4 regions of the Exiguobacterium sp. KKT215 genome follow, and region 1 is predicted to be linked to each of the others. Evidence: predicted binding sites of a transcription regulator. Region 1 holds the regulator's gene; each other region holds the start of a gene.

Region 1 (2,201 bases):
GATAAGAAGTACGGCGTCACGACACCGATGCGCGTCAAGAACATCGTCACGACCGGCAACTGGAACAACAGTCCGAATGGGATGGTCAGTTGCAGCAAGAACGTGAAGTAGTTCGACGCCCCGATGATTTGCGTTAGCCCGAGGTCTTGCCCGAGGTCCGTCGAGATATCGAGGACGAGCGGGAACAACCAATAATAGGCGAACGCGAGACCGATCAGGAACAAGATGAAGATGATCGGGATATAGGCGAGCGTCGCTTTCCGCTCGTTCGGATGCAGACCAGGTGCGACGAACGCCCACAGTTGATACAGTAGAAACGGACCGGATGCGACGAGCCCGATGACGAGCGCCAAGTTCAAGTAAATCATGAGCGGGTCCGCGACCCCAAAGGCGTTCAGTTCGAGCCCTCGTTCGACGAGGTCCGCCTGCAGATAGGCGAGCACGTATTTGACACTCGGCAAAGCGATCAAAAAGAAGGCAAAGACGACAAATGCCGACAGCATCAGTCGTCTCCGCAGCTCTGTCAAGTGATCGGACAGCGCCCGCTCTTGATCAGGTTGATGATTCATGATTACTGCTCTTTCTTCTCAAGTTCTTTCTTATCTTTCTCGTCATGTTCGTTCATCATGCCGTTCGTGGCATTTTTGAACTCACGGAGCGTTTGACCAGCGGCGCGTCCGAATTCAGGCAATTTCTTCGGCCCGAAGATGATGAGCGCGACGATGGCGATAATGAAGATACTTGCGCCTCCTGGAATACCGACGACGAGCAACGATGATAGTAATTCCATTATTGATGGACCCCCTCAGCAGATGGATAGTGTTGCATAAAGTAAATGAGCGACTGGAGTTCGATCGACAAGTCGATGTGATGGACGCGGACCGTGTCCGGCACCGTAAGACGGGCCGGCGTGAAGTTCAAGATGCCTTTGATGCCGAAGCGGACCAAGTCGTCCGCGACAGGCTGCGCATAGGCAGACGGCACCGTTAAGATGGCGACGTCAATCTTGTTCTGTTTCATGATCTGTTCCATCTCATCGACGTGATGAATCGGGACACCGGACATCGTCGTGCCGACTTTTGTCTCGTCTGCGTCGAACCCGACGACGATATGTGTGTTATTGTTTTTAAGGAAGTTATAGTTGACGAAAGCTGTCCCAAGATGACCAACCCCGACTAAGGCGACGTTCGTAATCTCGTCCTGATTCAGTGTCTTACGGAAAAAGTCTAACAGATACTGTACGTTATAGCCATATCCCTTTTTACCGAGCGCACCGAAGTACGAAAAATCGCGACGGATCGTGGCCGAATCGACCTTGACCGCCTCGCTCAGTTCAGCAGAAGAGACACGCTGTTTTCCTGATGAATGTAGGCTTTGGATAAACCGATAGTATAGTGGCAACCGTTTGGCTGTCGCTTGCGGAATCTTTGGTTCGTTTTGACTCAACGGAAAGAGCCTCCTTTTTACGACGCGTTTCAAACGAATCTAATTTCATACACCTTGATTGTAAACGAATTCACATGACCACTCAATGAATATACCTGAAATGGGGAAGAAATAAAGTATACTAAATAGAGAGAAAGGGGTTTTTTCACTTGATCCTACTGCAAGTCAATAACTTATCGAAATCATTCGGCGTCGAGCCGATTTTAGAGAACGTCAAACTCGAGATTCAAGAAGGCGAACGTGTCGCCCTCGTCGGCCGCAACGGCGCCGGCAAATCGACGCTGCTCAAAGTCATCGCCGGGGAATACAACTACGATTCAGGTGACATCATGAAGCCGAAAGACGTCACCATCGGCTATCTCGCCCAAGATTCAGGGTTAGAGTCGAACGAGACGATTTGGAACGAGATGCTCACCGTCTTCACCGATTTGATCGAACAGGAGAAGACGCTCCGCCGCATGGAACAAGACATGGGTTCTGAGCGCATCTTGAACGACCCGGCCGCCTATGAGCGTCTGCTGTCGTCTTACGATGAAGAACAACACACGTTCAAAGACCGCGGTGGCTATCAATATGAGGCGACGATCCGCTCCGTCCTTCACGGGATGCGTTTCTATCCGGACGACTTCGAACGCCGCATCGATACGCTCTCCGGCGGACAACGGACACGTCTCGCCCTCGCGAAGATGCTGCTCCAAAGTCCCGACCTGCTCATCTTGGATGAGCCGACGAACCACTTGGACATCGAGACGCTC
Region 2 (2,201 bases), 170 kb from region 1:
CGATCCGAGCACATGCGTTTAAGTCGTCCCACGTCTCCGCGCACGGATTCCCTTTCGGTGTCACGAGCCACAGCTCGTTATGCAAAAACGCATCCCGCTCTAGAATCGGGATTTGTAATCGGTCGACATCTCAACGCTCGCGGCTAAAAAGATATCTGCCGGAGACCCGTGATCGATTTGTGCTCGCAAGGCGCCGCTCCCGTTCGTCACGACCCGAACGTCGATCCCATCGAATTCCGCTTCAAGTTGTCGCTCGACCGCTTCTAAAGCCGGTCCTAAGCTTGCCGCCGCCAAAATGGTCACGGTGGTGTCCTCCGAATCTGAACTCGACCAGACTTGACTTAGTAATAAGGCGACCGTCACCCCTACGATGACTCCACTCACCCGTTTCATGATTAATCACTCCTTTGCCTCCCCTTTATCGTAGCGCTTGATTTGCCTCCCATCTGTATCAAACGTCACAAAAAGACACCCCCACGTAAGTAGAGGTGTGCCACTGCTTAAGCGAACGTGCGCGCCCGCGGGAATAAAATGTTGTTTTCGAGATGAATGTGTTCAAATGTATCCGATTCGAGCGCTTCTAACCGTTGATAGACAAGACGATACGTCCCACACGCTCCTTCAGGCGGCGTATAGTCGTTCGTGATTTGACGCAACTCTTTTAAAATGTCACCGGCTGCCGCGTGTTCTGACTCGAGCGAGGCCAAGATGTCATCAAGCTCCCGTCTCGTTTCAGCTGTCGGTGCCGTCTCGTGACGAAGCAACGTCGGGAAGTCTTCTGTCTCTTCTTTGACGATATGTTGTTCAAGTTCCACTTTCAATTGATTGAACAGTTGATGAATGCGTCCGAGGTGCGGATGGTTTTGTCCGTGAACCCGGAACACTTTTGTCACATATGGTGTGAGCTGTGGCAATTCGTCCGTCAAAAACTGGTGATGCTTATAAATGATGTGCTCAATCAATTCCGATGAAGAAGCAGCATCCCAATCGATGCTCTTCTCGTTCATCTCTTGCTTGCGTTGATAGAGCGCATTGACTTCTTCTAAAATGTCTTCCGTCGACCGTTTCGATTTGTCAGTCGCTTCAGCGAGTGGCCGGTTGCCGCCACAACAAAAATCGATTCGGTTCCGTTTGAAAATGTCTGCCGCTTGCGGGCATTGTTTGACGATTTCAGATACGTGCGTATCGCCCGTGAATGTCTGTGTCATCTGTCATAACCTCCATATTCATTTTGACATGTTCAGCGTAGCAAAAGTTTGACGACAAAAATGTGAAATACGTCACATTTAAGTGAACAGGATGCACGCGTTCTGAATTTGGACACAAAAAAAGCCCCTCTTGTGGAGGGGCGACGCTTAATGGGACGGCGCTTCAAATTGTTCTGCCTCGGTCGATCCGGTCAGCGCCGTCGTTGACGACTGGCCTCCCGAGATGACGAGAGACACCTCATCGAAATACCCGGTCCCGACCTCACGTTGGTGACGTGTCGCCGTATAACCGTGCTGTTCTGCACTGAATTCGGCCTGTTGCAGTTCCGAGTAGGCGGCCATCCCGCGGTCTTTATACCCGCGTGCGAGTTCGAACATGCCGAAGTTGAGCGAGTGGAAGCCAGCGAGCGTGACGAATTGGAATTTGTATCCCATCGCACCAATCTCTTGTTGGAACGTTGCGATCTCGTCATCCGACAACTTCTTCTTCCAATTGAATGACGGCGAACAGTTGTAAGCGAGAAGTTTGCCCGGATACTTCGCATGAATCTCATCCGCGAATTGACGCGCTTCGTCCAAATCAGGCTCGGACGTCTCGCACCAGACGAGGTCGGCGTACGGTGCATAGGCGAGACCGCGTGCGATCGCCTGTTCGATTCCTGCCTCGGTCCGATAAAACCCTTCTGGCGTCCGGTCGCCGACGATGAACGGATGATCGATTGGGTCGATGTCGCTCGTAATCAAGTTCGCGGCGTGGGCGTCGGTCCGGGCGACGATAATCGTCGACACCCCCATGACGTCTGCCGCGAGACGTGCGGCAATCAAGTTTTTCACGGCCGTCTGTGTCGGCAGCAACACTTTGCCGCCGAGGTGACCGCACTTCTTCTCCGACGACAGTTGATCTTCTAAGTGAACGCCGGCTGCACCCGCCTCAATCATCGCCTTCGTCAACTCGAACACGTTGAGCACACCGCCGAAACCGGCTTCCATGTC
Region 3 (2,201 bases), 600 kb from region 1:
CAATGGGAAGGACCGTGGCTATGAGACGGGAGCCTACGCCGAGACGACGTTCACGCTCGATTGGGAGGAACGGAGCCTTCATATCCAAGTGACAGGTGACCGGTCTGTGTTACCGGTGGACCGCCATGTCACGTTGCTCCTTCGAGGGGTGACCGGGTCTGGTGAATACAAACGGGAGACACAGACGCTTCGCCTCGAGCTCGGACCGATCAGAGACGAGCTGACCGTGGAACTCCCGGTCGATGTGACGGCGAACGACCATCGTCTCGATCGGTTGTATCGCTTCTTGGACCGTGCGGAAATCTCATACGATTTAAAAGACCGGTTATACCGGTCAGCGGCGGCGAAGACGCGACTCGAAGCATGGCTGTTCGATTTACATGCGCTCGAACTCGATCGCGACCTGCAAGACGCGATCATGGAATTGATGCTCGACTGAATACTTTATTGTGACGAAGAGGGGCGGTTCATGCCCTTCTTTTTTTGTCAGAAAATCGTCGGATTTTGTAAGCGTTTTCAATAAGAGGTCGCTTTATACTTAAAAGAGAGGCAAGATGGATTGGAGGATGCGACATGAAACCAAAATGGACGGTGGACGATTTGAGACAGCTTGATGTGTTCGCCAAATGTGCCACACGAGAGCTCGAGGCGCTGTTGCCGCATGTCTATTGCCGCACGTATCGGAAAGGTCAACTCTTGTTCATAGAGGGCGATCCCCGGGAACGGGTCTATTTCTTGATTAGCGGTTATGTGAAGCTTGAACGTTGCAACGAGACGGCGACACATCAATATACGGACTACTTGAAACCGAAGCAGTTGTTCCCGTATCGCGGCTTGCTGACGGAACCGTACTATCAACATTCAGCCGAGGCGTTGACCGATATCGAGGTCATCTATATGCCGACCGATCGATTCGAACAACTCGTCTCGCGGAACGCATCGATGTTGCTCCACATCGTCGGACAGATGAACCGGATTCTCGATTTGCACGAGCGCCGTGTCCAGGACATCATCACACCGAGTGCGACCGACCGGGTGCTCAACACGATTCATTACTTGATTGAAGACCTCGGGGAGGCGGAAGCGACGGGCGTTCGTGTCCGCTGCCCGTTCACGACGATTGAGATTTCGCGCTTGTCGGGCACGTCACGAGAGACCGTATCGAACATCTTGTCGCGGTTGCGAAAAGAAGACGTGCTTCAATTTGATGCGCGGGAATTGATGATCGGTCATCCTGAATATTTTGAACAGTCGCTGTGATGGCGCCGCGTGTGGGACGTGGCGTTTTTTGCATGTCTGAGGAAGCGAAGCGTTCGCCTTGCAAGGGTGCATCAGGTATAATTAGTGAGAATCCTCACAAAGAAAAAGTCTCCTGATTGATAGAAAGGATGAACGCAGTGAAACGACTGCAAGCTCTCGCTTTAGCAGAAAAACGCCATATCGTCGGACTCATCATCGCGGCAGTGATGATTGGGTTGTCGATTTTAGCTCAAGCCTATTTGATTGTCGACATTGTCGATCAAGTCTTTTTAAAAAATGCATCGTTTGAAAGCATCGTTCCGACGCTCGGGTGGCTCATCCTCGCGCTCGTCACACGAGCTGGTTTCGGCTATATGTCGGGGAGGATTGGAGCGAGCCTGTCAGAAAAGGCGAAACGAACACTCCGATTGCAATTGCTCGACCGCTATACGTCGAATCCGATTGAGACGTCACTATCCGGTCAATCCGGTAAAAAGGTGAGCGTGTTCATGGACGCGGTCGACGAAGTCGATGCCTACTTCAGCCAATATTGGCCGCAAGTCATTCAAACGTCGATTATTCCGCTACTCATTCTCGTCGTCGTCTTCAGCCAACATTGGATTTCAGGCGTCATCATGATGGTGACGGCTCCGTTCATCCCGATTTTCTTCATCATCATCGGGATTGCGACCCAGAAGAAGTCAGAACAGCAGATGGAGAAAATGAATCAGTTCTCCGGCAAGTTCTTGGACGTGTTGCAAGGATTGACGACGCTCAAACTATACGGTCGGACCGAGCGTGAGGCGCAAGCGATTGAAAAGAGCAGTCTCGACTTCCGCGACGCGACGATGGTCGTCTTGAAGACGGCGTTCCTGTCGGGTCTCATGCTCGAGTTCATCTCGATGCTCAGCACGGGCGTCGTCGCACTCGAAGTGGCGCTCCAAATGGTCGTCTGGGAGAAC
Region 4 (2,201 bases), 1.0 Mb from region 1:
AGTGATCCAACTTATAATTCTTTTGCCGGTTTCACGATTTTTAACTCAACTTCTTCTTTTTCCTCTGACTCTTGGGCTTCGCGCAAGCCTTTCGCGTTCAACCACGTATAAATCGCACCCATGAACAAGGCGCCGCCGATGATGTTACCGAACGTGGCCGGAATCAAGTTGTGGATGGCGCCGGCAAAGCTAATCGCCTCAGGGTGTGGGACGACGAGCGTGAGCGCAAACAAGACGAAGTTGGCGATGACGTGATCAAATCCTGACGCGAAGAAGACGGCGACGAGGAAAATCATCGAGAAGATTTGAGCGAACTCATTTTTCATCTGTTTTGGTAAGAAAATCGCGAGACAGACCATCCAGTTACAGAAGATGGCACGGAAGAAAATCTCGACCGTCGTATGATGCATCTTGCTCTCGACGACCGCGAACAGCCAGTTGTCCATCCCGAGTTCTTGGATGACGCCGGTCGGGGCGAGCAACAAGGCGAACAAGACGCCACCGAGCGCGTTCCCGACGAAACAAAGTAACCAGACGAGCATCGTGTCACTGAGCGTCGTATAGCCGCGTAACGTCGAGGTCGTGAAATACATTGTGTTCCCCGTGAACAGTTCGGCTCCGCCGTAGATGATCATGACAAGCGCGATCCCGAATGAGAACCCACCGATGAGTGTCGTGAACGGCGAATCGATCAAGTACATCCCGTTGACAACTTTAAGTGTGAAGATTGAAGCGAATCCGATAAAGATCCCCGCGAGCATTGCCCGTAAAAAGTATTCCATTGGCCGATAATGAATCATTTGCGAAGATGCCTGAGCTTTTTTTCGTAATGATTCGAGTGCATGGATTTCCATTGATGCCATGTCACAAACCCTTCTTTCTGTTTAAATGAACCCATATAATAAGAACGAACATGTGAAATCATTAACAATATAAGCCCGAATCCAATAAATTGCAATCGACCTTGGACCGTGTTGACATATTTTTCACATCGTAATCGTTTACATTTGTCGGATTTGTGACGAAAAAAACGACCCTTCGCAAAGGGTCGTTCGATACAGCTTATTCTTTGTCTGCAGACTTCTCTTCAGACTCTTCAGATGATGCCTCAGCCGACTCTTCTTCAGTTGCTTCGGCTTCACTTTCTGTCGTTGTGTCAGTGTCTGCCTCGAGCTCTTCAAGAGAGACCGGCTCGTTCACAGATGCGATTTGAAGCTCGCCATCCGAGACGATGTCATAGTCTTTGTTCTCTGGAATGTCAGCTACCGTGACCGAGTCACCGATACCGAGTTCAGAAACATCGAGTTCAATGCGTTCCGGAATGTTAGCCGGTGTCGCCGATACTGTAACTTTATAGAGCGTTTGCGCCAAGAAGCCGCCTTCTTTGACACCTTTCGCGTCACCGACGAGTGTGACGTCCGCTTCGACTTCCGTCGCTTCGTCCATCTTCACGGCCATGAACTCGACGTGCTTGTATTCGTTTGTGAACGGGTCAACTTCAGTCCCGTGAACGAGCGTGTTTACTTTCTTGCCGTCGATGTTCAACTCGATTAGCGCGTTGTCACCGTGGTCGCGGAGAATTTTGCGAAGTGCCATCTCCTCGAATGCTACTGGTGTGCTCTCGACTTTATAGCCGTAGACGACACCTAGTACTTTACCTTCTTTACGCAAGTTTGCGCGGACCGAACGTGGTCGTAATTCTCGTTTCGTTACTTTAAGCGTGTCTGCCATAATCTATTCCCCCTACTGGTTTATCGATCATGTCTACATCTTGAGGGTGAGGCAGTGAAAAAGCCACCTCTCAACCTCGATGCGTTGAGTGACATGTGTATATTGTTCCCATAGGCACCCGGACATAAACGTTACAGCCGGTTAAAAAAAGATTACAAGCGTGTCACATAACCCGTTTGAACAACTTCTCAAGTTCGTACGTACTCCATTTCACCAAGATCGGTCGCCCGTGCGGACACGTATACGGGGACGTCGTCTGATTGAGGTCATGCAGCAATTGCCGCATCATCTCATGGTTCAATGGATGGTTCGCTTTAATCGACCGCTTGCACGCCATCAAGATTGACGCGTCTTCCCGATATTTGGCGAGATTGACAGAGCGGTCCCGAATCGCCATCTCAATCAAATCGCGGACCGTCCCTTCCAAATCATGCTGCGGGTACCACGTCGGAATCTCTCGGATGAGGAAC

What was found. Region 1 encodes Rex, which represses fermentation and respiration genes when NADH is low (regulators of the CRP and FNR family bind a similar motif). Its sites were predicted from a motif close to TTGTGAAATATTTCACAA; they were not measured.
Region 2: the regulator Rex is predicted to act here: its motif matches at 1,269-1,286, upstream of ric (iron-sulfur cluster repair di-iron protein).
Region 3: the regulator Rex is predicted to act here: its motif matches at 1,343-1,360, upstream of cydD (thiol reductant ABC exporter subunit CydD).
Region 4: the regulator Rex is predicted to act here: its motif matches at 914-931, upstream of ACZ2GZ_RS08465 (formate/nitrite transporter family protein).

The regions. Positions count from the first base shown of each region.
Region 1 is NZ_CM145756.1:2,634,815-2,637,015, forward strand. It holds gene tatC (twin-arginine translocase subunit TatC) at 1-569, opposite strand, end outside; gene ACZ2GZ_RS13745 (twin-arginine translocase TatA/TatE family subunit) at 572-790, opposite strand; gene ACZ2GZ_RS13750 (redox-sensing transcriptional repressor Rex) at 790-1,446, opposite strand; gene ACZ2GZ_RS13755 (ABC-F family ATP-binding cassette domain-containing protein) at 1,596-2,201, shown strand, end outside.
Region 2 is NZ_CM145756.1:2,800,845-2,803,045, forward strand. It holds gene modA (molybdate ABC transporter substrate-binding protein) at 1-85, opposite strand, end outside; gene ACZ2GZ_RS14675 (molybdate ABC transporter substrate-binding protein) at 100-393, opposite strand; gene ric (iron-sulfur cluster repair di-iron protein) at 501-1,208, opposite strand; gene aceA (isocitrate lyase) at 1,356-2,201, opposite strand, start outside.
Region 3 is NZ_CM145756.1:262,576-264,776, forward strand. It holds gene ACZ2GZ_RS01525 (glycoside hydrolase family 31 protein) at 1-439, shown strand, start outside; gene ACZ2GZ_RS01530 (Crp/Fnr family transcriptional regulator) at 574-1,260, shown strand; gene cydD (thiol reductant ABC exporter subunit CydD) at 1,389-2,201, shown strand, end outside.
Region 4 is NZ_CM145756.1:1,629,921-1,632,121, forward strand. It holds gene ACZ2GZ_RS08465 (formate/nitrite transporter family protein) at 12-854, opposite strand; gene ACZ2GZ_RS08470 (50S ribosomal protein L25/general stress protein Ctc) at 1,063-1,731, opposite strand; gene mutL (DNA mismatch repair endonuclease MutL) at 1,895-2,201, opposite strand, start outside.